2 regions of the Clostridium neonatale genome follow, and region 2 is predicted to be linked to the other one. Evidence: a T-box and tRNA genes for the amino acid it is inferred to sense, from the RefSeq annotation. Region 2 holds a T-box; the other holds one or more tRNA genes.

Region 1 (15,816 bases), on a different contig from region 2:
CGGAAGAATTGCAGTTAAGGAACTAGGCAAATTGACCCCGTAACTTCGGGAGAAGGGGTGCCTACGAAAGTAGGCCGCAGAGAATAGGCACAAGCAACTGTTTAACAAAAACACAGGTCTCTGCTAAAGCGTAAGCTGATGTATAGGGGCTGACGCCTGCCCGGTGCTGGAAGGTTAAGGGGAACACTTAGCGCAAGCGAAGGTGTGAACTTAAGCCCCAGTAAACGGCGGCCGTAACTATAACGGTCCTAAGGTAGCGAAATTCCTTGTCAGGTAAGTTCTGACCCGCACGAATGGCGTAATGACTTGTGCACTGTCTCAACTGCAAATCCGGCGAAGTTGTAGTGCGAGTGAAGATGCTCGCTACCCGCGATTGGACGGAAAGACCCCGTAGAGCTTTACTGTAGCTTAGCATTGAATTTCGGTATTGTCTGTACAGGATAGGTGGGAGACTGGGAAATCAGGGCGTCAGCCTTGATGGAGTCGTTGTTGGGATACCACCCTGATAGTATTGAAATTCTAACTGGATGCCATGAAACTGGTGACAGGACATTGTTAGGTGGGCAGTTTGACTGGGGCGGTCGCCTCCTAAAATGTAACGGAGGCGCCCAAAGGTTCCCTCAGAACGGTCGGAAATCGTTCGAAGAGTGTAAAGGCAGAAGGGAGCCTGACTGCGAGACCTACAAGTCGAGCAGGGACGAAAGTCGGGCTTAGTGATCCGGTGGTACCTCGTGGGAGGGCCATCGCTCAACGGATAAAAGCTACCTCGGGGATAACAGGCTGATCTCCCCCAAGAGTTCACATCGACGGGGAGGTTTGGCACCTCGATGTCGGCTCGTCGCATCCTGGGGCTGAAGTAGGTCCCAAGGGTTGGGCTGTTCGCCCATTAAAGCGGCACGCGAGCTGGGTTCAGAACGTCGTGAGACAGTTCGGTCCCTATCCGTCGCGGGCGTAGGAAATTTGAGAGGAGCTGTCCTTAGTACGAGAGGACCGGGATGGACTGACCTATGGTGTACCAGTTGTTTCGCCAGAAGCATTGCTGGGTAGCTAAGTCGGGAAGGGATAAACGCTGAAAGCATCTAAGTGTGAAGCCCACCTCAAGATGAGATTTCCCATAGCATAAGCTAGTAAGACCCCTTGAAGACTACAAGGTTGATAGGTCAGAGGTGTAAGTGCGGTAACGTATTTAGCTGACTGATACTAATAGGTCGAGGGCTTGACCAATATTAAGTTGTAATACATTAGGAACTATGTGCAATTTTGAAAGAACATTAAGTTCTTTTATAGAAATGATTTACTAAAATGTTTGATAGTTGTAGAATTAGTTTTCTTTTATAAGGAAACTCCATCAGCTAAAGCTGAGGAGTGCTAATTTCCAACAAAATCGAAGATTTTGGGAAATTAAGCATCTAGTGATGATGGCATAGAGGTAACACTCCTTCCCATTCCGAACAGGAAAGTTAAGGTCTATAGCGCCGATGGTACTGCATGGGAGACTGTGTGGGAGAGTAGGACGTTGCTAGGTAAGTAAGGATCTTTAGCTCAGTTGGTTAGAGCAACCGGCTCATAACCGGTAGGTCCGGGGTTCGAGTCCCTGAAGGTCCACCATTTTTGGGGGTATAGCTCAGTTGGGAGAGCACCTGCCTTGCACGCAGGGGGTCAAGAGTTCGAATCTCTTTATCTCCACCATTTATACAGATTATAGTTAGTCTATAGTCTGTATTTTTTTTATTTAAAAGTATTTTAATAATGTTAGAATAAATAAATATGTAATTATATATATTTAATAAGAATATATAATGAATAACTTTATTAGAATAATATTATAATGTTATATTAGACTTTTTATTAATTAATTGAAAACAAATATATACAGAAAATTATTTATATTATATAATTATATTGTAATTTTTTTACAATATTGTCCTGTGAATATTTAAATTACAATTAGAATGGAGAGATATTGATATGAATGATATATCTTATTTGGAAGAAGAAATAAAGACGCTAAAATTAACAAAAAGAGATTTATTACTCGCTGGAAGAGATACTAAAGATATTGATATAAAAATAGAAATACTAGAAAGAGAGAAAAAGGACAATTAATAAAATAATTAGTTTAAATATATAGGGGGGATTAGAGATGATGAGAACGGTTGTATGCAAAAAAGATGGTTGCAGTGGAAATGAGTTTTATATATCAATGGAAGAAGAGAAAGTTAAAGCTAAGTGTAAGGAATGTGGCAGTATTTATCTTTTTGACTTAGGAATAGATGATTTTAATATGCTATCTACCTGTAGTAATTGCAATAATGATGTTTTTAAGCTTTTTAAAGATCCTCAAAAAGATAGATTATATGTAAAATGTATTGAATGTGGAGCACCTCCAGAAAGAGTCTTTATAGACGATGAAGGTATGCAGGTAACATATCAAGAGAAGTTACTACATGATATAAAACATTTAATGCAGCAAATAGATCAGAGAGTCTGTAACCTTGAGATTAAAGTAGAAGGACTTGAAAAAGGACAGGAATTGTTAGAAGAATCATTGGCATATATAAATAAGTATATGACCAACTAGAGATGATGAGGATAAAGGATATGAGAAACAAAAGAAAAATTTTTTATTGGACTTTATTGATTAGTTGGATGATTTTTATAGCTATAATGTCGCACAAACCAGCAAATATATCTGATTCATATAGCATGGCAATTATATTTGGGATAGATAAGTTAGGTTTACCGTTAAATTTAGTATTTGGTGATTTGAGTAATTTTATTATAAGAAAAAGTGCTCATTTTATTGAATATATGATTTTATCAATATTGGTTACCAATGTAGTGAATTTATATTTAAACAAAAAAAGATCAATATTGATAACGGTGATTTTTGTGTTTTTATATGCTTGTTCTGATGAATTTCATCAACTTTTTGTACAAGGTAGGCAAGGATCTTTTAGAGATGTGTTAATTGACACAGCTGGAGGAATTGCAGCAGTAATTGTGAAAATGCTATATAATATGTTTTTAAAGAAGAGATAATTATATGTTTTATAATTATCTCTTCTTTTTTCTAATATTCTGATAATACTAGAAAATGAATATTGAAAAAAATTTAATTTAATTATATAATAACACTAATAAATATAAAATTAAGGATAAAATTCGACTTTTATGTAATAATTAATTTTATATAACTAAGGAGGAAAAGATGAAAAACGATAAGAAAAAATTGGGAATCCTTGGAGTAGTAGAGAATGTTGGAAATGTATTACCACATCCAACTACATTGTTTGTTATTTTATGTGCAGTAATAGCAGTTGTTTCTCATATCGCATATAAATTGGGTATTGGTGTTAATTATCAAGGAATTGATGTGGCAACTGGTGAGCTTAAAGACTTAACTGTTAATGTTGTTAGTTTATTAACACCAGAAGGAATTAGGTACATGTTTACAAGTGCTATAAGTAACTTCACTGGATTCGCTCCACTAGGTACTGTTTTAGTTGCTTTATTAGGGGTTGGGGTTGCTGAAGGTAGTGGATTAATATCAGCTATGTTGAAGAAATTAGTAACAAGCACACCTAAAAGATTTATAACAGTTGTTGTTGTATTCGCTGGCGTTATGTCAAGTATAGCTTCTGATGCCGGATATGTAGTACTAATACCATTAGGTGCAGTTATATTTAAGAGTTTTGGAAGACATCCATTAGCTGGTATAGCAGCAGCGTTTGCAGGTGTATCAGGTGGATTTAGTGCAAACTTAATACCTGGACCAACAGATGCTCTCCTTGGAGGAATTACAACAGAAGCAGTAGCATTAGCTAATCCTGGTTATGAAGTTGCTATAACAGGTAACTGGTATTTCATAATGGTTTCTACATTGCTTATAACAATTTTAGGGACAATAGTTACTGAAAAAATAGTTGAACCTAGATTAGGAAAATATAAGGAAAATGTTGAAGATGAACTTATGAAGGTTACTAGTGAAGAAAAAAGAGGCTTAAAATTTGCAGGCATAGCTTTCTTAGTAACATTGATAGGAATTTTATGTTTAGTGGTACCTTATAACGGAATATTAAGACATCCTGAGACTCATGCAATATTAAAATCTCCATTTATGGATTCAATAGTTGTTATAATAGCAATTATGTTCTTAATACCTGGAATAGCTTATGGAATTGGACATAGGACTATTAAGAATGATAAAGAAGTTATAAACTTAATGGGTAAGAGCATGTCGACAATGGGTTCATACATAGTATTAGTATTTTTTGCAGCACAATTCGTTGCATATTTCGGATATACTAAATTGGGAACAGTAATAGCAGTTAAGGGGGCAAACTTCTTAGAAGCAACTGGAATAAAAGGTATACCTCTTTTATTAGGGTTTATAATAGTTGTTGCTTTCATAAACTTATTTATGGGATCAGCTTCTGCTAAATGGGCAATAATGGCTCCAATTTTTGTTCCTATGTTAATGGGGGTAGGATACTCTCCGGAATTGACTCAAATGGCATACAGAATAGGTGACTCAACTACAAATATAATTTCACCACTTATGAGCTATTTCGCCTTAATAGTAGCATTTGCAGAAAAATATGATGAAGATACAGGAATAGGTACATTAATATCGACTATGGTTCCATATTCTATAGTATTTTTAATTGGATGGAGTTTATTATTAATAGTATGGTTTATATTAAAGCTTCCATTAGGAGTTGGTGCAGGAATATTCATGTAATCATACAGAAATAAATGAATTATTAAAATTATATATACAAAAAGCGATTAAGTTTAAAGAATCATCTTAATCGCTTTTTATATGTCTTATTATAATGTAGTTTGTTTTTTGATTATCTTATTTTTTATATAATCAATTGCTTTGAAAATAATACACAATAAGATTAATATGAAGAATATATCAAAAATAAAGTTGAATAAATATAATTGTTTTCCAGTATCAGCCTGACCGTTTCCAACAAAAGGCATAGGAAATTGTAATCCGCTAATAAATATTAATGTTAGAAGTAAAAGTGATTTAATTCTTTTATCTGGATTAAATTTATTTCTAATATATGTTGTAACTGAATAGATAAACATAATTAAGTATATTGATATAATAAACCATAATTTTTTTGGTAATAAATTTTCTCTTATATATGACCATCCAGTAAATCTACTAAATTTAGTGATTTCTTTTTCACTATAACTTTGAGATGCCTTACCTAGATCAGTACTTGTATAAAATGCTTTACTGGCGGTATATTGCATTCCTTCTATTAATCGTTTTGGATGAGTTAAATAGAATTTAGCTAATTTACCATTACTCATCTTGCTATAAAATTCTTTTTCTGTTATTTCAGTTCTAGGAACATACTTAACATATTGGTCAGCTGGTAAATAAGAATGTTTTCCGGCTTCAACAGCCATATCTGGATTAAGGCCCATATCAATTAAATCTTGTTCAGGTGTATCTGAGCCATTTAATACACCGTAGAATACTGAATTATACTGAGTATCTTTGCTTAAACTACCGCTACTCATATTAATTGCAATAGGATAAGCTATAAGGCATATAAATAAAAATATTGTAATTAATAAATTGGTTTTAGATAAAAGTTTTTTATTGTCCAATACTATTTTACCAATTAATAAAACTATAAATGGTAGGCACATAGTTACTTGAAGTTTAGAACCTATAAATAGCAGTGCACAGACAAAAATGTATACTATTTTAGAAAATAATTTATCTTCTCTTTTTAAGGAATATTTATAGTATGAATAATATAAAATGGAAGCAATAAATAAAATTAAGGTACTTATCATCATTGGCTCTCCATATAAACTATTAAACCAAACTAAATAATTGCCATCAAAGAAAATAAATAATGTAAATGCAGCGGTTATTATATACTTAATGGTGCTTTTTATATTTATTGCTTTAAGTATTATTAAAAATGCAGATAAATAAATTAAAAAATAAGCTATAGCTAAATATTCAGTTTTAAAGATATATTGTCCAAATAGCTTACAAATAAAGCAAATTAATGTTATTAAAGCACCCATACTAGTTCCAATTATAGTTGTAAAAATATTATTTACTGAATTAATTTTATATTCTGTAATTATATATTTATAGAATCTAACAAAATCAGGATTGTTGGTATCTGAATCTAGTAAAGAAAGACCAACTGCATTCATTACTCTATCAAAATCACCTTGATCAGCTACACCAAGTTTAGGATTTACAAATAATATCCAGGTAAAAATTAAAATAGCCAATATAATAAAACATAAGCTAATGCTTTTTATATAATTCTTTGATATTTTCATCTCATATCCTCCACTAATCTATTATGAAAATTATATTTAATATTATCATCTCAACTAACAGATAAAATTATAATGTTTTTTTTTATATACTACAATAAAGAATAGGATATATATATAATATTGTTTAATTAAAAATATAATTATATTTGAATAAGAACATACATATGATTGCGATGAATAAATTTTCAGAAAATTAAGAAAAATGAAAAGGAATTCAATAACAAAAGTAGAATTATTAATTATCAGATTTAATTTCTCATATAATATATAAAATATGATTTAAATGTGAAAAGTATATTAGGGGAAGGTAGGTGGAAGCCAGAGCTTATAAGAATTTATCTTACTTAAAGGTTTGGCGTAATTTATGAAAGATTATTGTATTAAAAATTTAAGGAATATTGGGCTTATAGGTCACAATGGAACTGGAAAAACATCTCTTGCAGAAAGTATTCTATATTATTCAAAAATTACAGATAGGATTGGAAAGATTGAAGAAGGTAATACTGTTTTAGACTATGATCCAGAAGAGAAGAAAAGACAATTTTCAATATCCCTTTCAATTGCACCAGTTGAATTAGATAATGTTAAAATAAATATTATTGATATCCCAGGATATGCTGATTTTCATGGAGAATGTATTCAAGGTATGAGAGCAGTAGATGTTGGTATGATAGTAGTAAGTGGGGTTTCAGGAATAAAGGCTGGAACTGAAAGAGCATGGGAATATTGTAACAAGATTAAACTGCCTAGAACTATTTTTATAAATAAATTAGATAGAGAGAATGCAAGTTTTGATAATGTATTAGATTCATTAAATCAAAAGTTTGGTATAAGTGTTGTTCCAATTCAATATCCTATTGGAACAGAAGAAAATTTTAAGGGTGTAATAAACGTAATATCTAATAAAGCAAAAATATATAATACTAAAACAAGAGAAGTAGAAATAATTGATATACCAAAAGAATTAGAAGAGAAAGTTCAACACTGTAAGATCATGATAATGGAAGCTGTAGCAGAAACTGATGAAAATTTACTTGAGAAATACTTTAGTGAAGGAATATTAAGTGATGAAGAAATTTATAAAGGATTAATAAAGGGATGTGCTAGTGGAGAAATTGCACCTGTAATGTGTGGTAGTGCATTAAAGGTAATTGGTATAGATTCATTAATTGAAGATATTGTTGAATGTTTTCCATCACCAGAATATGCAATTCCTCAAAAGGCAGTAGATTTAAATACCAATAAAGAAGTATTTATAAATCTTACGCAAGATAAATCATTTTCTGCATTAGTATTTAAAACAATAGCTGATCCATTTGTTGGTAAAATTTCGTTTTTCAGAGTCATAACTGGACAAGCAAGTGATGATATGGTTGTTGTTAACACTAACAAAGATAAAACTGAAAAGTTATCACATATTTGTTTTATGAGGGGAAAAACTCAAATCCCAACTCAAAGTATAATAGCAGGAGATATTGGAGCTATATCTAAATTGCAATATACAAGTACAGGTGATACTTTATGTAGTCCAGAATTTAAAGTTATATATGATAAGATGAATTTTCCAACTACAGTTTATTCTATGGCTGCTATTCCACAAGCAAAAGGAGATGAAGAAAAGATATCACAAGCATTGAGTAAGTTAAAAGAGGAAGATCCAGTATTTGAAGTAGATAGAGACGCTGATAATGCAGAAATAATAGTTTCTGGACTTGGAGAGACTCATATTAATATAATAGCAAGTAAGATTAAAAGTAAGTTTGGAACTGATATTATTCTAAGTTTACCTAAGATTCCATATAAAGAAACTATTAAAGGATTTTCTGATGTTCAAGGAAAGCATAAGAAGCAATCTGGAGGACATGGGCAATATGGAGATGTAGTAATTAAATTTGAACCAAGAGATGATGGAGGAGAAGAATTAGAATTTGTTGATAATGTAGTTGGAGGTGCAGTTCCAAGAAATTTTATACCTGCAGTTGAGAAAGGATTAAGGGAATGTATGCAGCATGGAGTATTAGCAGGATGCCCAGTTATAGGATTAAGAGCAACATTACATGATGGATCATATCATTCAGTTGATTCATCAGAAATGGCATTTAAGATGGCTGCTTCAATTGCATATAAGAAGGGATTAGAACAGGCTAAACCGATATTATTGGAACCTATAATGAAAATAGATATAATTATTCCTAATGATTATATGGGTGATGTAATAGCAGATATAAATAAGAAGAGAGGAAGAGTAATGGGAATGGAACCAGAAGAGGATAAGCAGAAGGTTACAGCAGAAGTTCCGTTGGCAGAAATAAGAAAATATGCGACTGAATTAAGATCTTTAACTCAAGGCAGAGGTTCCTTCTCAAAAGAATTTTTAAGATATGAAGAAATACCAGAAATAGAAGTAAATAAAATTATAGATGAAATTAAGGCAAGCAAATCTAAATAAAAAATAAGGTAATAGATATTTTATATCTATTACCTTATTTTTCTTTTAAACATAAAAATTTCATATCTATAAGCGAGGATAAAATCATTCATAAAAAGGAATACTATTCTAGTATAGAGATATAAAACTAGCTTTATTAATAGGAGGAAATTAGATGTCAGATTATACTATGGATATTGGTGGAAAAATTGAGTTGAGTGATTATAGCGATATATTTGACTATTTAAATATAATAGATAAAGACGATAATTTTATGATAAGAATAGCTAAAGATAATGAAGATGATATTGGAGTAATAAGTTCCATGCTTAATGATAGCAATTTTATAATTCATCATACAGAATATGATGAAAGAGGTAATTATTATATAGTTGCTAATAAAAATATTTGAAAATTATAATATTTTAAAATTATAATATCTTAAAATTTATATTAGAGTTTTCTTATGACAACATAATATAGTATAATATTTGTATGGTAAAGGTTTTATAATAAACTTATATAAATAAAGGAGAGAAGACCATGAAAAATTATGTTGTGGGAGTAGACTTAGGGGGAACAAAAATAAGCACAGCTTTATCTGATCTTGAAGGTAAGATAATCAATCAAACAACTATACCAACTGATGCGCATGAAGGTGAAGTGCCAGTTTTAAACAGAATAATTAATTCTATAGAAAAAGTTGTTAATGATAGTGCTGTTTCTTATGAAGATATAAAAGGTATTGGAATCGGTTCGCCAGGTCCACTAGATGCAAAACAAGGTATAATAATTACTACACCTAATCTTCCATTTAAAAATTTCAACTTAGTTAAACCTATAAGTGAAAAATTTGGAGTACCTGTATTTTTAGATAATGATGCCAATGTAGCTGCTATTGGAGAATTTATGTTTGGCGCTGGAAAGGGTGCTGAAAATATAGTATTCTTCACTGTAAGCACAGGTGTAGGCGGAGGAGCTATATTAAACGGAAAGGTATATAGAGGACATACTTCAAATGCTTTAGAAATTGGACATATGACAGTGGCTCCACATGGTTCAAGATGTAACTGTGGTAATGTCGGATGTGTAGAAGCTACTTCATCAGGAACTGCTATTGCAAAAAGAGCTCATGAAGCATTATCAACTAAAGTTGAAACATCTTTAAGAAAATACGAAAATGTCACTTCTTATGAAGTTTTCGTTGAAGCAGCAGCAGGAGATCCAGTTGCAAAAGATATAATTGATGATGCAATGAACTATTTAGGTATAGCGGTTGCAAACGCAGTATCAATATTTGATCCAGAATATGTAATTATTGGTGGTGGCGTATCAAAAGCTGGAGATGTAGTTTTTGATACAGTAAGAAAAGTTGTAAATAAGAGATGCTTCAAATCAATGGCTGAATCAGTTAAAATAGTTCCAGCTGGTCTTGGCACAGATGCAGGTTTAATAGGTGCCGTAGCTTTAGCGTTACTTGAAACACAAGATAAATAAATCAAAAATAAAATATTTTATGAATAATTAGGAGAGCTTATACATACTATATAAGTATAAAGCTCTCTTGCACTAAATTTTTTCTTCTCATACATATTATTATTTGGTTTTAACAAACATATGATTTTTTTATTTTGATATTTGTTTGTAAAAACTTTGAGATGAAGAAATTTTTCATATAACCTATCCCTGCTTTATGGTGGGGATAGACTATAAGAAGAAATTAATATTTGATGCACTCAACCTATTCAATATATATTGAATAGGTTTTGCACATTTATAAGGGCATAATGAATATTTAATTTTCATATTTGGTTAATTTAGATAAGTTGTATATTTTTTATAGAATGCTAAAAATGATATATCTTGAAAGGAGAATTATTTTATGAGAGCAGAAATTATATCAATAGGAACAGAATTATTATTAGGAGATATAGTCAATTCAAATGCACAATTTTTAGGACAAGAATTAGCAGCATTAGGTATTGAAATGTACTATCAACAAGTTGTTGGCGATAATGAAGAAAGAATACTACATGCATTTAAGGAAGCATATAACAGATGTGATATTATTATAACAACAGGTGGTCTTGGACCTACGGATGATGATTTGACAAAAGAAATGGCAGCAAAATATTTTAATAAAAGATTATTTGAAGATAAAGAATCATTGGAAAATTTACAGGAATATTTTAAATTCAGAAAAAGGAAGATGACAACTAATAATTTAAAGCAAGCATTAATTCCGGAGGGAGCAACTGCAATTAAAAATAATAATGGAACAGCTCCAGGAGTAATTATAGAAGAAAATAATAAAATAATGATTATATTACCAGGGCCACCAAAAGAAATGAAACCTATGTTTGAAGAAGATATTAAGCCATATCTTAAATCAAAATCTGATTCTGTTATAATCTCAAAAATGATCAAGATTTTAGGAATAGGGGAAAGTGCAGTTGCAGAAACAGTTAAGGATTTAATGGAGTCACAGAGTAATCCAACCATTGCTCCATATGCAAAAGAGATAGGAGTTATACTTAGAATTACAGCAAAAGCTGAAAATGAAGCAGCAGCATTAAAATTAATTGAACCATTAGAGATAGAAATAAAAAATAGACTTGGAGAGAATGTATATGCAACTGAAGATATATCTATAGAAGATGTAGTAGCAAAGTTATTAATAGAAAATAAATACACTGTATCTACTGCTGAATCTTGTACTGGAGGAATGATAGCAAGTACTTTAATAAATTATCCGGGAATATCTGAAGTTTTCATGGAAGGTGCTGTTACATATTCAAATGAAGCTAAGCATAAAAGACTCGGAGTAAAAAATGAAACATTAGAAAAGTATGGTGCAGTAAGTGAAGAGACAGCAAGAGAAATGGCAATAGGTATTGCTAAAAAAGCAAATACTGATGTAAGTATAGTTACAACTGGAATAGCTGGCCCAGGTGGAGGAACAGAAGAGAAACCAGTAGGTTTAGTTTATATAGGCGTATATGTAAAAGGTAAAGTGAAAGTTGAAAAACATATTTTTAAAGGTAATAGATCTAAGGTTAGGAATCAAGCGACAATCACTGCGCTAGATATATTAAGAAGATGCTTAATTAATGAATGATATTATAAAGATAAGTTTGTAGAAGTAGTCTTTATAATGATTTAATTAAAGGAATATAAGAATGTATATTCTTAAGAATACGAAAATATAGGAATATGTGTTTATAGGAATAAAAATATACACATATAAAAAGAGCAGCTATGCTGCAATTCGGATCTTAAAAAGAGCATGTATACTAAAACTTGAATGGATTTAAAAATAAGAAAACTTCTTTCTTTAATTTGAAAAAATAAATATCATAAAAAGAAAACTGCCATATTCATTTTTACTATGGCAGTTTATCAATTGTATATAAATAAAAATGGGGGAGAGGCGATTAAATATTGAAGTTAAATACTTCATTATAAATTCTTTCCATATTAAATTTATTTATACATATTAATTACAATTTATGATTAAGAATTAATTTTTTCATCTAATCCGATGTTATCTTGATCATTATATGTAGGAGATAACGGTTCGTTATATAAATTAGAAAGTGAAGAACTTATGACCCAGCCTTTAGAATTTATATTACTATCAATAGGTAATTGAACATAATACCAAATATTATTTTCTACTGATGCTTTTTCGATTATATTAACTTTTAACAGTTCATTACTTATATATATACATGGTGAAGCTAAATCTGGATATATATATATGTGTGATGAATCTTCTAATGTTCCATAAATATAATCAATATCACAAAATTCTATTGTAAAATTTTTATCAGATGTTTTAGATTTATTAATTAATGTGTCCAATTGCTTTTTTGTTAATCTTAAGTCTAAGCGTAGAGAAGAAATAGTATTTTCATATTTATTAATGTAAAACATTCCAGCACCTATGCTTAAAAGAATTATTATTAATAAAAATAGTATTAACATTCTAACTCCTATAATTTTAATTGATATATTAATAAATATATTCTGATATTATAAAAAAATGTATAAAAATAGATAATAGCTATGTTGCTATTATCTACAAAGATTAATATTATTTTATTAATTACAAAGACTTCACAGCTTCATATAATACCTTTCCAATAGAATCATGAATGACTAAATCGGCCTTATTATCAGCAGAAGTTGTGCTTTTATTTATAAGAACAAGATTATTTCCTCTAAAGTAATTTATAAGTCCTGCTGCAGGGTAAACAACAAGTGAAGTGCCTCCTATTATTAGAGTATCCGCTTGAGAGATAGCCTTAACTGAATTTTGTATAATAGCTTCATCTAAACCTTCTTCATAAAGGACTACATCAGGTTTAACCTTTCCACCACATTTAGGACATGTAGGTATTCCCTTAGATGCTAAAATAAATTTTTCATCATAAAATGCATGACACTTCATGCAGTAATTTCTAAGTACAGATCCGTGCAATTCATAAACGACTTTAGATCCAGCAGCCTGATGTAAACCGTCAATATTTTGAGTTACAATAGCTTTAAGCTTACCAATATCCTCAAGTTTAGCCAAAGCCATATGAGCAGTATTTGGTCTAGCTTCAGGATATATTAATTTGTCCTTATAGAATTTAAAAAATTCATCTGGATATTTCATAAAAAATGTATGAGATACAAGTTGTTCAGGAGTGAAATTTATTTTAAGATTCTCATTCCATAATCCATTTGAACTTCTGAAATCTGGAATATTAGATTCAGTACTTACTCCAGCGCCACCGAAGAATACTATATTTTTACTTTCTTTTAAAATTTGAGTTAATTGTTCTATTTTAGTATTCATTAAATCATCTCCATAAATTGTATTTATTAATTTTATTATGTCACAAATAAATAAAAAAATAAAATAAACTGACGTTTGAAATATAGATAAGAATGTATTTAATTAATGTATAATAGATTTATAAATATTTCATCGGAGGAAATCTATTATGAAAAAAAATGAAAAGATATTATTAGGGATATCCTGTTTTTTGGGAGGTGTAGTAGCAGGCTTTTTAATTGCACCTATTAAGAACGGAATGTATTTTGGAAATAATTGTGGAAATCATCATGCTGTAAGTAAAGAGGAATTACAAGATATTATTGGAGTAAATGAGTAGAAAAAATAGATTAATCTATGAAAATACTTATATTAAACTAGAGTAATTTATATTTAAGAAAATAAAATGGAGGAAATTTATATGAATATTGGAATATTAGGTGCAGGCTCAATAGCAAGGCAAATGGCCTATACAATAAGTAAAATGGATAATGCTATAAATTATGCAATAGCATCAAGAGATTATAAGAAATCACAGAAATTTGCAAAAGAATTTCGAGTTATTAAAGCATATGGGTCTTATGAGGAAATGATAAAAGATCCAGAAGTAGAGCTTGTATATATTGCAACACCACATTCATTACATTATGAACATGCTAAGCTTTGTTTGAATAACGGAAAACATGTACTTTGCGAAAAAGCTTTTACTATAAATGAAAAGCAGGCAGAAGAATTATTTGAAATTGCAAAAGAAAAAAATCTATTTATTACTGAAGCTATATGGACTAGATATATGCCAATGAGAAAAACTTTAGATGATATATTAGAGAGTGATGTAATAGGTGAGTTGCACTCATTAACAGCTAATTTAGGATATAGAATCAATAATGTTCCAAGACTTGTTGACCCAAATCTTGCGGGAGGGTCTTTACTTGATGTAGGGGTGTACACGCTTAATTTTGCATCTATGGTTTTTGGAAATAACATAAAAGATATATCATCAACTGTAATAAAAACTGATACAGGCGTGGATGCGCAAAATAGTATAACATTATATTATGAGAATAATAGAATGGCGATTCTTCATAGCACCATGATGTCACGTACTGATAGAAGAGGAATTATATATGGTAGTAAAGGTTATATTGAAGTTGAGAATATCAATAATTGTGAAGGGATAAAGATATATTCATTAGATGGAAATTTAATTGATGAATATAAGACTCCAAAGCAAATAACAGGATATGAATATGAGGTGGAAGCTTCTATTAAGGCAATAAAGAATGGAGAATTAGAATGCATTGAAATGCCACATTCAGAGACACTTATAATAATGAGATTAATGGATAAATTAAGAAATAATTGGGGAATTAAGTATCCTTTCGAAGAATAATACTATAATAAAATGAACAAGTGGTTAGATAGATAAGAGTAGAGCATAAAAATTGGTTGATATTAAAATCAGTTTATTTTAGCTCTTCTTTTATTATAAATTAATACATTAAAAGTATTGATTTCATTAGGTAAAAATTTCAGCATATAAAAAATAATATTAATGAAATATATAAATTATTCAATAAAGAAAAAATTGAGTTTAGAAACATTAAATATAGAGATAGAAGTTTAGTTAGTTAACAGTATTTATATAAAAAATAAAAAACTTTTAAAAAATGTGTTGACATAATATTATTATCTCGATATAATACTACTTGTGATCTGGTGATGACGGCATAGAGGTAACACTCCTTCCCATTCCGAACAGGAAAGTTAAGGTCTATAGCGCCGATGGTACTGCATGGGAAACTGTGTGGGAGAGTAGGACGTTGCCAGGTAATATGGCTCGATAGCTCAGTCGGTAGAGCAGAGGACTGAAAATCCTCGTGTCACTGGTTCGATTCCAGTTCGAGCCACCAAAAGCACTAACGTATGTTAGTGCTTTTTTATATTTGAAAATAGTTTATAAAAATAGAATGCATTTATTAGGTTTAATGCATCCTATTACTTGATTTAATTAAATACTTATTATTGTTATGTACATAAATTTGTTTTTTATACTTCACATTGATTAACTTCAATAGAATAAGTCCCACATTCAGGACATACAGCAATGCTGACAATATAACTATTATCAATTTTTCCTGTGCTAAATAATTTATTGAAGGAAGTGTTTTCATAATCACTAGAAATAGTGCTAATAATGTATTTATCATCTTTTGTATAAATATAG
Region 2 (15,816 bases):
AAAAAGGCTGCTGAAGCTAAAGGGTTAAGTGTAAAAGAAATTGGAGTAACAAATGTTAATGAAATAAACCAAAATTTATCAAGTGCTTTAGGTGATATTGATGTATTATATACACCAACTGATAATACTGTAGCATCAGGATATGCTTTGGTTGGTAATTTATGCGTTGAAAATAACGTACCAATAATAGGTGCTGAAGAAGCAGTTGTAGATAAAGGTGGACTAGCATCTATAGGTATTGATTATTATAAATTAGGACAAGAAGCAGGGTATAAAGCAGTAGAAATATTAGAAGGCAAAAAGCCATCAGATATTGAGATTACAACATTAAGTGAAATGTCATTTACTATAAATACTGATGTTGCAGAAAAATTAGGAATTACAATTCCAGATGATATATTAAAAGATGCAAAAAAAGTAACTGGAGGCGTTAAATAGTGGGAGTCTTAATTAATGTTTTAGAACAAGGACTGCTATTTTCAATTGTTGCCATTGCTGTTTATATAACATATAAGATATTAGACTTTCCAGATATGTCTGTAGATGGAACATTTCCTATGGGTGCTGCTATTTCAGCAGCACTTATTGTAAAAGGAATTAATCCAATAGTAACAATTGTTGCTGCAGCTATTGGTGGTGCCATTGCTGGATCAATAACAGGATTTTTACATGTTAAATTAAAAATAGATAACTTAATGGCCGGAATACTTATGATGATAGCACTGTACTCAGTAAATTTAAGAATTATGTCAAATAAAGCTAATATACCTTTGTTCAGTGTTGATAAGATATTTGATTTGAAAATTCCTAAAATCATAATAATCTTAATTGTACTTATTATTGTAAAAATAATATTAGATTTATATTTAAAAACAAAATCAGGATTTTTACTTAGAGCAGTTGGTGATAATGAGCAAGTTGTATCTTCTATTGGAGTGAATAAAAATTTAGTTAAAGTTTTAGGACTTACCATAAGTAATGGACTTGCCGCTATGGCAGGAGCATTGACAGCTCAATATAATGGATTTAGTGACGTTGGAATGGGAACTGGAACAGTTGTAATGGGACTTGCAGCCGTAATAATTGGAAGTTCGTTATTTGAGAGATTTTCGTTTATTAAAGCAACCACATTATCTATTTTAGGAGCAGTTATTTATAAATGTGCAATAGCACTTGTATTAAAATACGGAGGATTTATTGGATTGACTGCAAATGACTTGAAGTTAATGACAGCTATAATTGTAGTTATAGCACTATGTTCTAATAATGGAGTATTTAAGTTTAAGAAGAAAATAATTATAGAAGGTGGTGCAGGAGAAGATGCTAAAAGTAACACAACTGTCCAAGGTATTTAATCCAAATACAATAAATGAAAATAGAGTTTTTGACAAGTTAAGCTTAGAGGTTGATAAAGGAGACTTCATCAGCATAATAGGTTCAAATGGTGCTGGAAAATCGACTTTATTAAACATGATATCAGGAACTATAGAAGCAGATTCGGGATCTATATTATTAGATGGAACTGAGGTTATAAATAAAGCAGAATATATTCGTTGTAAAGATATTGGAAGAGTTTTTCAAGACCCATCAATGGGAGTTGCACCTAATATGACCATATTAGAAAATATGGCTTTAGCTGATAATAAAAATAAAACATTTGGTTTAAGCTTTGGAATAAATAAAAAAAGAATAGATTACTATAAAGAAATGGTTAGTGAATTGAATTTGGGGTTAGAAGATAAAATATACAATAAAGTATTGCTTTTATCAGGAGGACAAAGACAGGCGTTAACATTACTTATGGCAGTTATGTCTAAACCTAAATTACTTTTACTTGATGAGCATACAGCAGCATTAGATCCAAAAACATCAGAAAAAATAATGGATATAACAAGACATATTGTTAAAGATAGTGGGATAACAACGATGATGGTAACACATAACTTAAAACATGCCCTTGAAAATGGAAACAGGCTTTTCATGATGCATAGGGGAAAAATATTATTTGATGTTAAAGGTTCAGAAAAAGAAAAGCTTGATAATTCCAAATTGATGGCTCTTTTTGACAAAGCTAATGTGACAGATGAATTAAGTGATAGAACATTATTTGCATAATTTATATTAAAAATCAGATGGCAGTAAATGCTTGTCTGATTTTTTATTTTTGGATTAATTACTATTCAATTATTAATTTTCCTTTAAAGCAGAACTATTATAGATATGTAATATATTTTGATTTTATGATAATATTTTAATTATAGGTTATTTGATATCGTAATGAGGTGTATTGATGAGACCATTAGCAGATTTAATGAGGCCAAGTAAATTAGAAGATTTTGTAGGACAAAAACAAATATTAAGCAAGGGCAAACCCCTTTATAATTTAATAGAAGGTAAAAATATATGTAATTGTATTTTTTATGGCCCACCAGGAACAGGAAAAACAACTTTAGCCAATATAATGGCTAATTATGTAGATAAGAAATTTTATAAATTAAATGCAACAACAGCAAGTGTAAAAGATATACAAGATATAACAAATAATATGGATAATCTTTTAAGTTATAGTGGCGTTGTTCTTTATATAGATGAAATTCAGCATTTTAATAAAAAACAGCAGCAATCATTATTGGAATTTATTGAAGATGGAAGAATAACATTAATAGCTAGTACAACTGAAAATCCTTATTTTGTTATACATAAGGCTATCATAAGTAGATGTAACATATTTTCATTTAAACCGCTAGATAGTGATGATATTGTAATTGGACTAAAAAAATCATTAGAAAAATTAATTAAGGAAGGTATTAAAGTAACTTATAGCGAAGAAGCATTAAAATATATAGCCGAAATATCACAAGGTGATTATAGAAAATCATACAATATTTTAGAATTGGCTATAAATTCACAGATTAAACATATAAGAAATATAACTGTTGAATATATAGAAACGTTAGAACAATCCAGTATGAGAGCAGACAGTAGTGGAGATGAGTTTTATAATTCATTAAGTGCCCTCCAGAAAAGCATTAGAGGAAGTGATCCTAATGCAGCAATTCATTATTTAGCAAGACTCATAAAGGCTGGGGATTTAAGTGCAATAGTTAGAAGGATTGCTGTTATAGCAGCAGAAGATATAGGGATGGCGACACCAAGTGCACTTACAGTAATAAATTCAGGAATAGAACTAGCATTAAAGACAGGTTTTCCGGAAGCTAGAATAATTTTGTCTGAAATGGTTATATATTTAGCTACATTACCTAAATCTAATAGTGCGATTTTGGCAATAGATAAAGCCTTAAGTGATTTGGAAAATTCAAATTGCGGTGATATTCCTATGCATTTAAAAGATGCTCATTACTCTGGAGCAACATCTTTAGGGGTCGGTGGATATAAATATCCACATAATTTTGAAAATCATTACGTGAAACAAGAATATTTACCAAGGGAATTAAGGAATAAAAAATATTATGAAGAGCAGAATAATAAATATGAAAACAGTATAAAAAAATATTGGGAAAATATAAAAAGAATTTAGATAAATTATAAAAAGAGTCTATAAAATCTTTAATAAAATGATATAATAAATATCGATTATTAAAGATTTTATATATTATGTTTTTTATACCATATTCAAAAGAAAATAAATTGACAAAGTCCGAGTATTTTGATAAGATATAATTAAAATTCTGATAAGGGGAGAGTGTTGCTATATGAAATTATCAACAAAAGGAAGATATGGTGTTAGAGCAATGGTTGCGTTAGCATTAAGTTATGGTGGTACCCCTATGTCTATAAAGACAATTTCAAAGAAGGAAAATCTTTCAGAATATTATTTAGAACAACTGTTTAGTCCACTTAGACGTGCAAACTTGATACGTAGTATTAGAGGAGCTCAAGGAGGGTATGTATTATGTAAGGCACCGTCAGAAATAACGGTTGGTGATATTATGACTGTTTTAGAAGGTCCTATAGAAGTTGCTGACTGTATAGATGGGATAGGCTGTGCCAGTGAAAATGATTGTACAACCAAAGCAGTATGGGCTAAAGTTAAGAAAAGTATAGATGATGTTTTAAATTCAATTACTTTACAAGATATAGTAGATGACTATGAGAAGGCAAAAGAAAAGAAAAATGGGATACAAATTATAGATGGGAGCGATTTTAGTATATGAGAAATGTATATATGGATTATTCTGCAACAACATATGTTAAGCCAGAAGTACTAGAAGAGATGATGCCTTATTTTACAGAAAAGTTTGGTAATCCATCATCGTTTTATGGTATATCAAGAGAAACAAAAAGAGCAATAGATAAAGCAAGGGAACAAGTTGCAAGCACACTAAAGTGTTTACCAGAGGAAATATATTTTACAGGTGGAGGTTCAGAAGCAGATAACTGGGCTATAAAAGGTATAGCAACTGCACATAGAAAAAAAGGAAATCATATAATAACAACTAAAATTGAACACCATGCAGTACTTCATAGCTGTGAGTTTTTAGAGAAGTTTGGATATGAAGTTACTTATCTTGATGTAGACAAAGAAGGATTTATAAATTTAGAGGAATTAAGAAATGCAATAACAGATAGAACCATATTAGTTTCAATTATGTTTGCCAACAATGAAATTGGAACAATCCAGCCAATTAAAGAAATAGGAGAAATATGTAGAGAAAAGAAAGTTTTTTTCCATACAGATGCAGTTCAAGCTGTAGGTAATGTTCCTATAGATGTAAAAGAAATGAATATAGATTTATTATCTTTAGCAGGACATAAAGTGTATGGTCCTAAGGGAATAGGTGCATTATATATTAGAAAAGGTGTTAGAATTGATAATTTAATTCATGGCGGAGCTCAAGAAAGAAATAGAAGAGCTGGAACAGAAAATATAGCTTCTATTGTTGGAATAGGCAAAGCAATGGAAATTGCAGAAAATAATTTAAAAGAACATACAGAAAAATTAACTAAACTTAGAGATAGATTAATAGATGGATTATTAAAAATACCATATACAACATTAAATGGACCAAGAGGGGAAAAAAGATTACCTGGGAATGTTAATGTTAGATTCCAATTTATTGAAGGTGAATCTATTTTATTATCATTAGATTTTAAGGGTGTATGTGCATCAAGCGGTAGTGCATGTACATCGGGGTCGTTAGATCCATCACACGTTTTATTATCAATAGGTGTTCCTCATGAACTTGCACATGGATCATTAAGATTAACATTAGGTGAAGATTCAACAGAAGAAGATGTTGATTATGTAATTGAAGTGTTACCACCTATAATTCAAAGATTGAGAGATATGTCGCCATTATGGGAAGACTTTATTAAGAAAGGGGAAAAATAAAATGATATATACAGATAAAGTAATGGATCATTTCCAAAATCCAAGAAACGTTGGAGAAATAGAAGATGCAAATGGAGTTGGAGAAGTAGGTAATGCTAAGTGCGGAGATATAATGAAAATATATCTAAAGGTTGAAGATAATATAATAAAGGACGTTAAATTCAAAACTTTTGGCTGCGGTTCTGCTATAGCGTCATCATCAATGGCTACAGAAATGATAAAAGGTAAGACTATAGATGAAGCTTGGGAATTATCAAATAAAGCAGTTGCAGAAGCTTTAGATGGGCTTCCACCAGTAAAAATGCATTGCTCGGTTCTTGCTGAAGAAGCTATTCATAAGGCTATAAACGATTATAGACAAAAAAATGGGTTGGAGATAATACCTATGAAAGAACATGACCATGATGAACTACACAACATGGTTCACGGGGAATAAGTTTTGAGTGGTAAGAAAAAAGTTCTTGTCGGTATGAGCGGCGGAGTAGATAGCTCTGTAGCTGCTTATCTTCTTAAAGAACAAGGATATGAAGTTATTGGTGCAACAATGCAAATTTGGCAAGAAGATAAAGAATTTGAGGAACGTGAAGGTGGATGTTGCTCTCTTTCTGCAGTAGATGATGCAAGAAGGGTATGCGATAAATTAGACATTCCTTTTTATGTTTTAAATTTTAGAGATTCCTTTAAAGAAAAAGTAATTGATTACTTTGTTCAAGAGTACATAGATGGTAATACGCCTAATCCTTGTATTGCGTGTAATAAGCATTTAAAGTTTGATGAACTTTTAAGAAAAGCAAGAGGAATAGGCGCTGATTATGTTGCAACTGGTCATTATGCAAAAATAGAGGAGCATGATGGAAGATATTTGCTGATTAGATCAGAAGATGATCGTAAAGATCAAACATATGCATTATATAATTTTACTCAAGACCAATTAGCGCACACTTTAATGCCATGTGGAGAATATGAAAAGACAAAAATAAGAGAAATTGCTAAAGAAATAGGGCTGGCTGTTCATAACAAAAAAGATAGTGAAGAAATATGCTTTATTTCAGATAATAATCATGGAAAGTATATTTCTGAAGTAGAACCGAAAAGAGTTAAGCCAGGAAACTTTGTTGATAAAAACGGAAATGTTTTAGGAAAACATAAGGGAATTGTATACTATACAATAGGCCAAAGAAAAGGACTAGGGCTTTCTCTTGGAAGGCCAGTATTTGTTACTGATATTAATGCTAGAACTAATGAAGTTGTTATTGGATCTGAAGAAGACATTTTTAAAACTGATTTATTAGCAACTGATGTGAATTTTATTCCGTTTGATAAATTGGAAGGTAAATTAGAAGTAGAAGCTAAAATAAGATATTCTGCAAAAGCGGCAAAGGCAGTTTTATATCCATTAGAAAATGGGAAAGTTAAAGTTTCTTTTGAAGATAAACAAAGGGCTATAACTAAAGGCCAATCAGTAGTTTTCTATAATGGTAATATTGTAGTTGGTGGCGGAATAATTGAAAAGATACTATAAAATAATAGCAACGGATTTTCTGTTGCTATTATTTTTTTATACTAAAAAGTGAAATTTTAAGAATTATTTTCCTATAAAATGGGCAATATACTATAAAATTATAATATAAATTTATAGGAGGATAAATATATGCTTAGGTCTAAGGATTTTTATTTAAAGAAAGTTTATAAAACTGATGGTAAAAAGGTTGGTATAGTTGAAGATCTCTGTATAGACTTTTTTAATGCTAAATTAGTTGGTTTTAAGGTCTCTACAAATAATATATTCTCTAAAAAAAATTATGTGGCTAAAGAGGATTTTATCTCTTTAGGAGAAAGTATAATTATAAAAGAAGTTGAAGAAAAAAGAGGCTTGTATTTTGAAGAAATTAAAGATATGGAAGTCATTGATTTAAATGGGAAAATTAGAGGCACGGTAGAAGACCTGATAATAGATAGCGAAAATTATGACATAAGAGGTATTATAGTAAGCTCGGGATTGATAGATAAGATGATAAAAGGTAAACAAATCTTTTTATTAAATGATTGCATATTAGGAGAAGAATATATTTTATATAGAAAAGAAGAAAATATTTTATTTAAAATAATGCCTCATAATATGAAGAACTGGTATGTTGAAAAAAAGGCATAAAATATTATTAATTAAATCTCTAGCAATTCTTCTTCTTTTGAGCTTATTTCTATTATATTTATTTAATGATTCCATAAAAAATATAATTAATATCATAATAATATCATTTATTTTATCATATGTATTAATGCCTATTAGAGATATTATTGAAGAAAAATTAAAGGTAGGAGCTAATATTGCATCTATGATGATTATATTTATGATACTTATGGTAGTAGTAAGTATTATAATTATTTTTATTCCTACCTTATTTAATGAAATATCCACTATAAGTAATATTTTAGATAGTATAGGTACTTTATTAGAAAATCTATATAGTAAACTAAACCTTAATGATTTGCCTATATTGAATAATATATATAATAGAATCATAGAAAAAGGAAATTATATGCTGAATGACTTTTCTTCTATAGCTATAGATAATATATTAGCTACAACTAATAATGTTATTTCTTTAGCAGTTATTCCTGTTATTATGTATTATTTTTTATCAGATGGAAGAACTTTATTTAATAAAGCTTTATTAATATTACCGTCAGATAGAAGGGCGGTCATTAAGAAGATTCTATATGATATTGATAAAGTACTTAGTAGATATATTGTAGGGCAGTTTTTTTTGTGTATGATAATTGGTGTATTAACTTTTTTTATTTTAATAATTTTTAAAGTTAAATTTCCATTGTGGATATCGCTATTGAATGCTGCGTTTAATATAATACCATATTTTGGCCCAATATTTGGAGCAATTCCAGCTGTTGTTGTAGCGTTCATAGATTCTCCAATTAAAGGGTTATATATAATGCTTGCTATGATAGTTATTCAACAAATAGAAGGAAATATATTGTCACCACAAATAACAGGAAATAGTATTAATATGCATCCATTTATGATAATTATATTGCTTCTTATAGGTGATAAATTTGGAGGTTTTATGGGGATGATACTGGTGGTTCCAATTGCTGTTATAATAAAAGTTATATATGACGACATAAATTATTATTTATTTTAAATATAATTAAAGATATAATAATTATACTGAAATAGAATAATAATTTCGGAGAGTTAATGATTTTATAAAAGGGGAGATAGGAATGAATATAGTTGTAATTGGAAGCATGAATATGGATTATGTACTTACTACAGATAATTTACCTAAAAAGGGAGAAACTATTCATGCGATTGATTTTAAAACTTCCATTGGAGGAAAAGGAGCAAATCAAGCTTTTGCAGCAAGAAAATTAGGCGCAGATGTTGTTATGATTGGTTCTGTCGGAAATGATGACAATGGAAGAAAAATAATTAATAGAATGAATGAAGTGGGGATAGATACTTCAAGAATTGAAATTGTTAATACTGAAACTGGAAATGCAATGATTACTGTAGACAATAATGGAAATAATACTATTATAGTTTATGGTGGGGCAAACAAATGTGTGAATAAAGAAATTATAGATAAGAATGAGGATGCAATTATAAAGGCAGATTTTGTTATTTTTCAATTAGAAATTCCTATTGAAACAGTTGAGTATGGAATAGAGCTAGCTAAAAAGCATAATACAAAAGTAATCTTAAATCCAGCACCTGCAAAGATTTTAAGTGATAATATATTAAGAAATGTGGATATTATAACGCCAAATGAAACTGAGCTTGTAATAATATCTGGTGAGAATGATCTTAAATTAGGTGCAAGAAAACTTTTGGAGTCTGGCGTGAAAGAAGTTATTGTAACAATTGGAGAAAAGGGAAGCTATTATTTATCAAATGAAAAAGAAATACTGTCAGAAAGCATAAAGGTAAAAGCTAGAGACACTACCGCAGCAGGTGATTCTTTTAATGGTGCTCTTGCAGTGGCTATATGTGAAGGAAAATGTATTGAAGAAGCTTTGGAATTTTCTAATGTAGTTGGTGCTTTAACAACTACAAAATCAGGAGCTGAAAAATCTCTTCCATATAGAGAAGAAGTGAATAAAATATTAGAAATAAAATATAATAAATAAAAGGTTTTTGAATTGATAAAGTAATGTTGTATATTGACATAATTATGTATTTGAAATATAATTTTGATGAAATAATAAAATATCAAGCAATGATTAGGATGAGTAGATATATAATATGTATTTTAGAGAGGAAGTGTCTGGTGAAAACTTCTTACTATGTATTTCGAAGCTACCTAGGAGCTATAATTAACTAAGAGATGTATATTTAATACATAATTAGGGTGGTACCGCGGAATTTCAGCTTTCGTCCCTTTGTTTTGGGATGAAAGCTTTTTATTTTAGAAAAATATTGAAATTACAAGCAAATTTAAGAAAAGATGATTCTTAATTGAAAATTACAAATTGGAGGAATATTTTATGAAAATTACAAAGACTAATGATCTTAGAGACGCATATCTAAAGTTCTTTGAAAGTAAAGGGCATTTAAAAATGGATAGTTTTTCTTTAGTGCCTAAAAATGATAAAAGCTTATTATTAATAAATGCTGGAATGGCACCATTAAAGCCATATTTTACTGGACTTCAAGAGCCACCAAGACGTAGAGTAACAACTTGTCAAAAGTGTATAAGAACTGGTGATATTGAAAATGTAGGTATTACAAGTAGACATGGTACCTTTTTTGAAATGCTTGGTAACTTTTCATTTGGAGATTACTTTAAAAAAGAAGTTATTCCTTGGGCTTGGGAATTCTTAACAGAAGTTTTAGAATTACCAAAGGAAAAATTATATGTAACTATTTATTTAGATGATGATGAAGCATATGAGTATTGGACTTCATTAACTGATGTTGATAAGACACATATATTCAGACTAGGAAAAGAAGATAATTTCTGGGAACATGGTGCAGGCCCATGTGGTCCTTGTACAGAAATACATTTCAGAAGAAGTGATGATGCTAAACCAAAGAATGCTGAGGAATTTGTTAAGTATTCAGATGAAGATAAAATAATTGAAGTCTGGAACCTAGTATTTACTCAATTTGATGGGGATGGAAAAGGAAATTATGAAAAACTTGCAAGTACTAATATAGATACAGGAATGGGACTTGAAAGATTAGCAGTCGTAATGCAAAATAAAAACAGTATCTTTGAAATTGATACATTAGAAAATATATTAAGTGAAGTAGGTAAGTTTGCAAATGTTAAATATGGTGAAGATCGTAAAAAAGATATTTCTTTAAGACTAATAACAGACCACATAAGATCAATAACATTTATGATTTCTGATGATGTAATGCCATCTAATGAAGGCCGTGGATATGTGCTAAGAAGACTTTTAAGAAGAGCTGCAAGACACGGTAAAACACTTGGAATTAAAGATGCCTTCCTTTGCAATCTTTGTGATGTAGTTATTAGAGACTCTAAGGATGCTTATCCTGAATTAGCTAAAAAGCAAGAATATATTAAGAAAGTAATAAAGATAGAAGAAGATAAGTTTAGAGAAACTTTAGATTCTGGAACAGAAATACTTAATGGATTTATAAAAGAATTGAAAGCTAATAATAAAAAAGTATTAAGTGGTAAAGATGGATTCACATTATACGATACTTTTGGATTCCCAATGGAGCTTACTAAAGAAATACTAGAAGATGAAGGATTATCTTTAGATGAAGAAGCTTTCCATGAAGAAATGGATATTCAAAGAAAAAGAGCAAGAGAAGCAAGAAAGACTTCTAATTATATGGGAACAGATTTAAAAATAACTGATGAAATCTCTAATGATATAGAAACAGTTTTTGATGGATATGAAAATGATGTGTTAGATGCTGAGGCTAAAGTATTAATATGTGGAGATGCATTTGTGGATACTATCTCTGAAGGTGAAAAAGGTGTTATTGTTACCAATATAACTCCATTTTACGCAGAAATGGGTGGACAAATAGGAGATACTGGAGTTATCTACAATGATAATTTTAAGGCAAAGGTTATAGACACTAAAAATAATATTGGTGGAAAAATAGTACACTTTGTAGAAGTATTAAATGGTGAGTTAAAAGTTAATGATAAAGTAACTCTAGAAGTAGATAAAGAAAGAAGACAAGAAATTAAAAAGAATCATACAGCAACGCATCTTTTAGATACAGCGCTTAAAAAAGTTCTTGGAAGTCATGTGCACCAAGCAGGTTCATATGTAAGTAATGATAGATTGAGATTTGACTTCTCTCATTTTGAAGCTATGACAGAAGAAGAAATAATGAAGGTTGAAGAATTAGTAAATGAAGCAATCACAAGTGTAACTCCTGTTATAACTAAAATAATGAATCTTCAAGAAGCTAAAAATAGCGGAGCTATAGGAATATTTGATGATAAATATGCAGATAAAGTAAGAGTAGTATGTGCTGGAGAATATTCTAAAGAATTATGCGGGGGTACACATATTGATAATACAGGTAAAATAGGTTTATTTAAGATTGTATCGGAAAGTGGTATAGCAGCAGGTACAAGAAGAATAGAAGCAGTAATAGGAAAAGAAGCTTATAACTTAATAAATGAAAAGAAAGATTTATTAAAAGAAGCTTCAAGCAAATTTAAGTGCTCAGAAAAAGAATTGTTATCAAGAATTGATTCGAACATCAAAGAACTAAAAGAAAAAGATAAAGAAATTTCAATCCTAAAGGCAAAATTTGCATCAATGAATATTGATGAGATAATTAATAGTAGTAAAGAAATAAAGGGAATAAATGTAGTATCTTATGAAATGAAAGATGTGGATAGTGATACATTAAGAGATGTTTGTGAAAAAGTAAGAGATAAGGTAGAAAATTCAATTGTCTTACTTATGAGTTCGAATAATGAAAAAGTTATAATATGTGCAATGGCAACTAAAGATGCAGTATCTAAAGGGGCTCATTGTGGCAAACTTATAAAAGAAGTTGCATCAATCCTTGGCGGAGGCGGTGGTGGAAGACCAGACATGGCTCAAGCTGGCGGAAAATCACCAGAAAAGATAGGTGAAGCAATAAATGAATCTTATAAAATAATTGAAAGTTTAGCAAAATAGTATACTTTTTTAAAAATATGAGGTATAATCTAAATATAGTTTAAATGAATAATTTTAGATTTTTAAGTAAATAATGAATATAAGGAAAGTTTCCTTTAAAGATGTAAGGAGGTGAAGCTGCGTAAGCAGCTGGGTTGTATGAGTAACGATATTGAACAAACAATGAAATTTGATGTTAGTAAGAATAAAGAAGCTCTTACAAAAACTATCTTAACAGATGTTTATAATTCTCTACAAGAAAAAGGTTACAATCCGATTAACCAGCTTGTGGGATATTTGATTTCAGGAGATCCTACTTACATCACAAATTACAACGGAGCAAGAGCTTTAGTGAGAAAACTCGAAAGAGATGAATTACTAGAAGAAGTTTTAAAATCTTATTTGGAGATAAAATAGAGAGTGCCCGTTTTACGGGTACTCTTAATTTTTGGGAGTATTAAAGTGAGAATAATCGGTTTAGATTTAGGACAAAAAAATATAGGAGTGGCAGTTTCGGATCCATTGGGGTTTACTGCTCAAGGTTTAACAACAATAAGAAGAACTAATAAAGAAAATGATATTCAAGAAATTAAGAATATTTGTGCTGAATATAATGCAGAATTACTTCTTATAGGATTGCCTAAAAATATGAATGGAACAATTGGGCCATCTGGGGAACTTGCTATGGAGTTTGGAAAGCTGTGTGAAGATAAGATTTCTATAGAAGTGAAATTTTGGGATGAAAGACTAACAACAGTTGCAGCACATAAGGCAATGTTAGAAGCGGATTTGTCTAGAAATAAGAGAAAAAAGATAGTTGATAAAGTAGCAGCTACATATATATTGCAAGGATATTTAGATATGATATCAAAATAATATGGTATGTTCATAATATGCTAAGATGAAAGACTAACTATATATAATTTGCAAAGTATAAAAATAAATTTATTATATATAATAAATTTGATTTATTAAATAAGACTATTTTATATGAATATTAAATTTGTATAAAATATGATTTTGAGTATGAAAATAATTTTTATAGAATATTAAAAATTAATATAAATAATGATTAGATAAATATAGAAAGAGATATGAAAGGAATGTGGTTATGAATCAAGACGAAAAATATGTATATATACCTGATGAAGATGGCAATGACGTTAAGTTTGAGGTGATTATATATTTTGAAATAGAGAAAATAGGAGGAAAATATATAATTGCAACACCAGCGTTTGAAGATACTGATGAAGCCTATGCATTTAAAATTTATGAAGATGAAGATGGTAGTGAAATTTTTGTAGCACTTGAAGAAGATGATGATGAATTCCAATTAGTGCTAGAAACATATGATACTCTTATGAATGAAGATGGATTGTTGTAATTATAAAAGAAAAGAGGTGTTATAATGGATCAATCAAATTTAGTTGATATGAATGCCTTAAAAGAGAATTTAAAGAAAAAAGGTTATAAATTAACTCCACAAAGAAGATCTATTGTTGATGTAATTATTGAAAATGAAGGTAAACATTTAACAGCAGAAGAGATATACGATGAAGTTAAAAAAAAGTGCCCTGAAATAGGATTAGCAACAGTATATAGAACTATACTTTTATTAGAAGAGCTTAATATAATATCTAGATTAGATTTAAGCGATGGTTGCAGTAGATATGAATTAATTCATTCTAATGAAACTCATAGACATCATCATCTTATTTGTAATGTCTGCAATAAAGTCTTGGAAGTTAAAGATGATTTGTTAGACGATCTTGAAATAGATATTGAAAAAGAATATAAATTTAAAATTTTAGATCATAGTTTGAAATTCTATGGTTTATGCGAAGAATGTCAAAAAAATTTAAAAGAGGAATAAAAGGACTTTTAACAATAAAGAAAAGACCTTTATTTATAAAAATTTAATATAAAAGGAGGGGAAACATGAAAGGCGAAAAGACGAAGGTTAAAATTATTCCTCTTGGCGGTATAAATGAGATTGGAAAAAATATTACAGCTATTGAATATAAAGATGATATTATAGTAATAGATTGTGGATTAAAGTTTCCAGATGAGGATATGTTCGGGATTGATGTAGTAATACCAGATGTCTCTTATCTTGTAAAAAACTCAGAAAAAGTAAAAGGAATATTTTTAACACACGGACATGAAGATCATATAGGAGCATTACCATATGTTTTAAAACAATTAAATGTTCCTGTATATGGTACAAAGCTTACTCTTGGAATAGTTGAAACAAAGCTAAAAGAGCATGGTCTATTAAGCACAAGTGAATTAGTGAGAGTAAAGCCCAAAGATATAATAAAGTTAAATAGCGTTTCAGTAGAATTTATAAAGACTAACCACTCGATTGCAGATTCAGTGGCTATAGCAATCCATACTCCACTTGGGGTTGTTTTTCACACAGGAGATTTTAAAATTGATTACACACCAATTGATGGAGAGATGATGGACTTTGCAAGAATTGCGGAGCTTGGCAAAAAAGGTGTGTTAGTAATGATGGCAGACTCAACAAATGTTGAGAGACCAGGATATACTTTAACAGAAAGAGTTGTAGGTGAAACATTTTTTAAATTATTTAATAAGGCAAAAGGAAGAATAATTGTTGCAACATTTGCTTCAAATGTTCATAGGATACAACAAATAATTACAGCGGCAAAAGCTTATGATAAAAAAGTAGCTGTATCAGGAAGAAGCATGGAAAATATTGTTCAAGTAGCAATAGAACTTGGGTATTTAGATGCAGGTGAAGATGTACTTATACCAGTTGATGCTATGAATAAATATCCAAATGAAAAAATTGTTGTAATAACTACAGGTAGTCAAGGAGAACCAATGTCTGCATTAACTAGAATGGCTTCTTCAGAACATAAAAAGATAAATATAATTGAAGGCGATACTGTTATAATTTCAGCAACACCAATACCAGGAAATGAAAAGCTTGTTTCAAAGGTGGTAAATCAATTATTTAAAAAAGGTGCAGAAGTAATTTATGAATCAGGAGAAAAGATTCATGTTTCAGGGCATGCTTGTCAGGAAGAGTTAAAGCTTATGCATACTCTAGCAAAACCAAAATTCTTTATACCGGTTCATGGAGAATATAGACACTTGAAAAAGCATGGAGAACTTGCTATAAGTGTTGGATTAGATGAAAAAAATCTTATTATTCCTGAAAACGGAGATGTTATTGAAGTAGGAAGAAATTATATAAAGAAAAATGGAGTTGTTACTTCAGGGCAAGTATTTGTGGATGGCTTAGGTGTAGGCGATGTTGGTAATATAGTGCTTAGGGATAGAAAACATCTTTCACAAGATGGAAT

What was found. A T-box is a leader RNA that pairs with one kind of tRNA and senses whether it is charged. The one in region 2 lies ahead of alaS (alanine--tRNA ligase), so its partner is inferred to be a tRNA-Ala.
Region 1: it has a tRNA-Ala gene. The T-box ahead of alaS (alanine--tRNA ligase) is inferred to sense a tRNA for this amino acid. The anticodon was not compared.

Annotation. Positions count from the first base shown of each region.
Region 1 covers NZ_UICR01000003.1:350,657-366,472, reverse strand. The annotation lists rRNA gene CNEONATNEC86_RS19870 (23S ribosomal RNA) at 1-1,224, shown strand, start outside; rRNA gene rrf (5S ribosomal RNA) at 1,409-1,525, shown strand; tRNA gene CNEONATNEC86_RS19860 (tRNA-Ile) at 1,532-1,608, shown strand; tRNA gene CNEONATNEC86_RS19855 (tRNA-Ala) at 1,614-1,689, shown strand; gene CNEONATNEC86_RS19850 (hypothetical protein) at 1,969-2,106, shown strand; gene CNEONATNEC86_RS19845 (hypothetical protein) at 2,144-2,581, shown strand; gene CNEONATNEC86_RS19840 (VanZ family protein) at 2,602-3,042, shown strand; gene CNEONATNEC86_RS19835 (AbgT family transporter) at 3,212-4,744, shown strand; gene wsfD (glycan biosynthesis hexose transferase WsfD) at 4,834-6,336, opposite strand; gene fusA (elongation factor G) at 6,701-8,785, shown strand; gene CNEONATNEC86_RS19820 (hypothetical protein) at 8,940-9,176, shown strand; gene CNEONATNEC86_RS19815 (ROK family protein) at 9,308-10,261, shown strand; gene CNEONATNEC86_RS19810 (competence/damage-inducible protein A) at 10,647-11,882, shown strand; gene CNEONATNEC86_RS19805 (hypothetical protein) at 12,278-12,751, opposite strand; gene CNEONATNEC86_RS19800 (NAD-dependent protein deacylase) at 12,873-13,610, opposite strand; gene CNEONATNEC86_RS21360 (hypothetical protein) at 13,759-13,929, shown strand; gene CNEONATNEC86_RS19795 (Gfo/Idh/MocA family protein) at 14,011-14,982, shown strand; rRNA gene rrf (5S ribosomal RNA) at 15,305-15,421, shown strand; tRNA gene CNEONATNEC86_RS19785 (tRNA-Phe) at 15,427-15,502, shown strand; gene CNEONATNEC86_RS19780 (DUF3785 family protein) at 15,639-15,816, opposite strand, start outside.
Region 2 covers NZ_UICR01000002.1:772,531-788,346, reverse strand. The annotation lists gene CNEONATNEC86_RS15210 (ABC transporter substrate-binding protein) at 1-438, shown strand, start outside; gene CNEONATNEC86_RS15205 (ABC transporter permease) at 438-1,355, shown strand; gene CNEONATNEC86_RS15200 (ABC transporter ATP-binding protein) at 1,321-2,115, shown strand; gene CNEONATNEC86_RS15195 (replication-associated recombination protein A) at 2,291-3,538, shown strand; gene CNEONATNEC86_RS15190 (RrF2 family transcriptional regulator) at 3,714-4,175, shown strand; gene nifS (cysteine desulfurase NifS) at 4,172-5,353, shown strand; gene nifU (Fe-S cluster assembly scaffold protein NifU) at 5,355-5,789, shown strand; gene mnmA (tRNA 2-thiouridine(34) synthase MnmA) at 5,793-6,875, shown strand; gene CNEONATNEC86_RS15170 (PRC-barrel domain-containing protein) at 7,005-7,505, shown strand; gene CNEONATNEC86_RS15165 (AI-2E family transporter) at 7,486-8,514, shown strand; gene rbsK (ribokinase) at 8,597-9,502, shown strand; T-box leader at 9,583-9,757, shown strand; gene alaS (alanine--tRNA ligase) at 9,860-12,502, shown strand; gene CNEONATNEC86_RS15150 (IreB family regulatory phosphoprotein) at 12,641-12,898, shown strand; gene ruvX (Holliday junction resolvase RuvX) at 12,944-13,357, shown strand; gene CNEONATNEC86_RS15140 (DUF1292 domain-containing protein) at 13,593-13,865, shown strand; gene CNEONATNEC86_RS15135 (Fur family transcriptional regulator) at 13,890-14,354, shown strand; gene CNEONATNEC86_RS15130 (ribonuclease J) at 14,420-15,816, shown strand, end outside.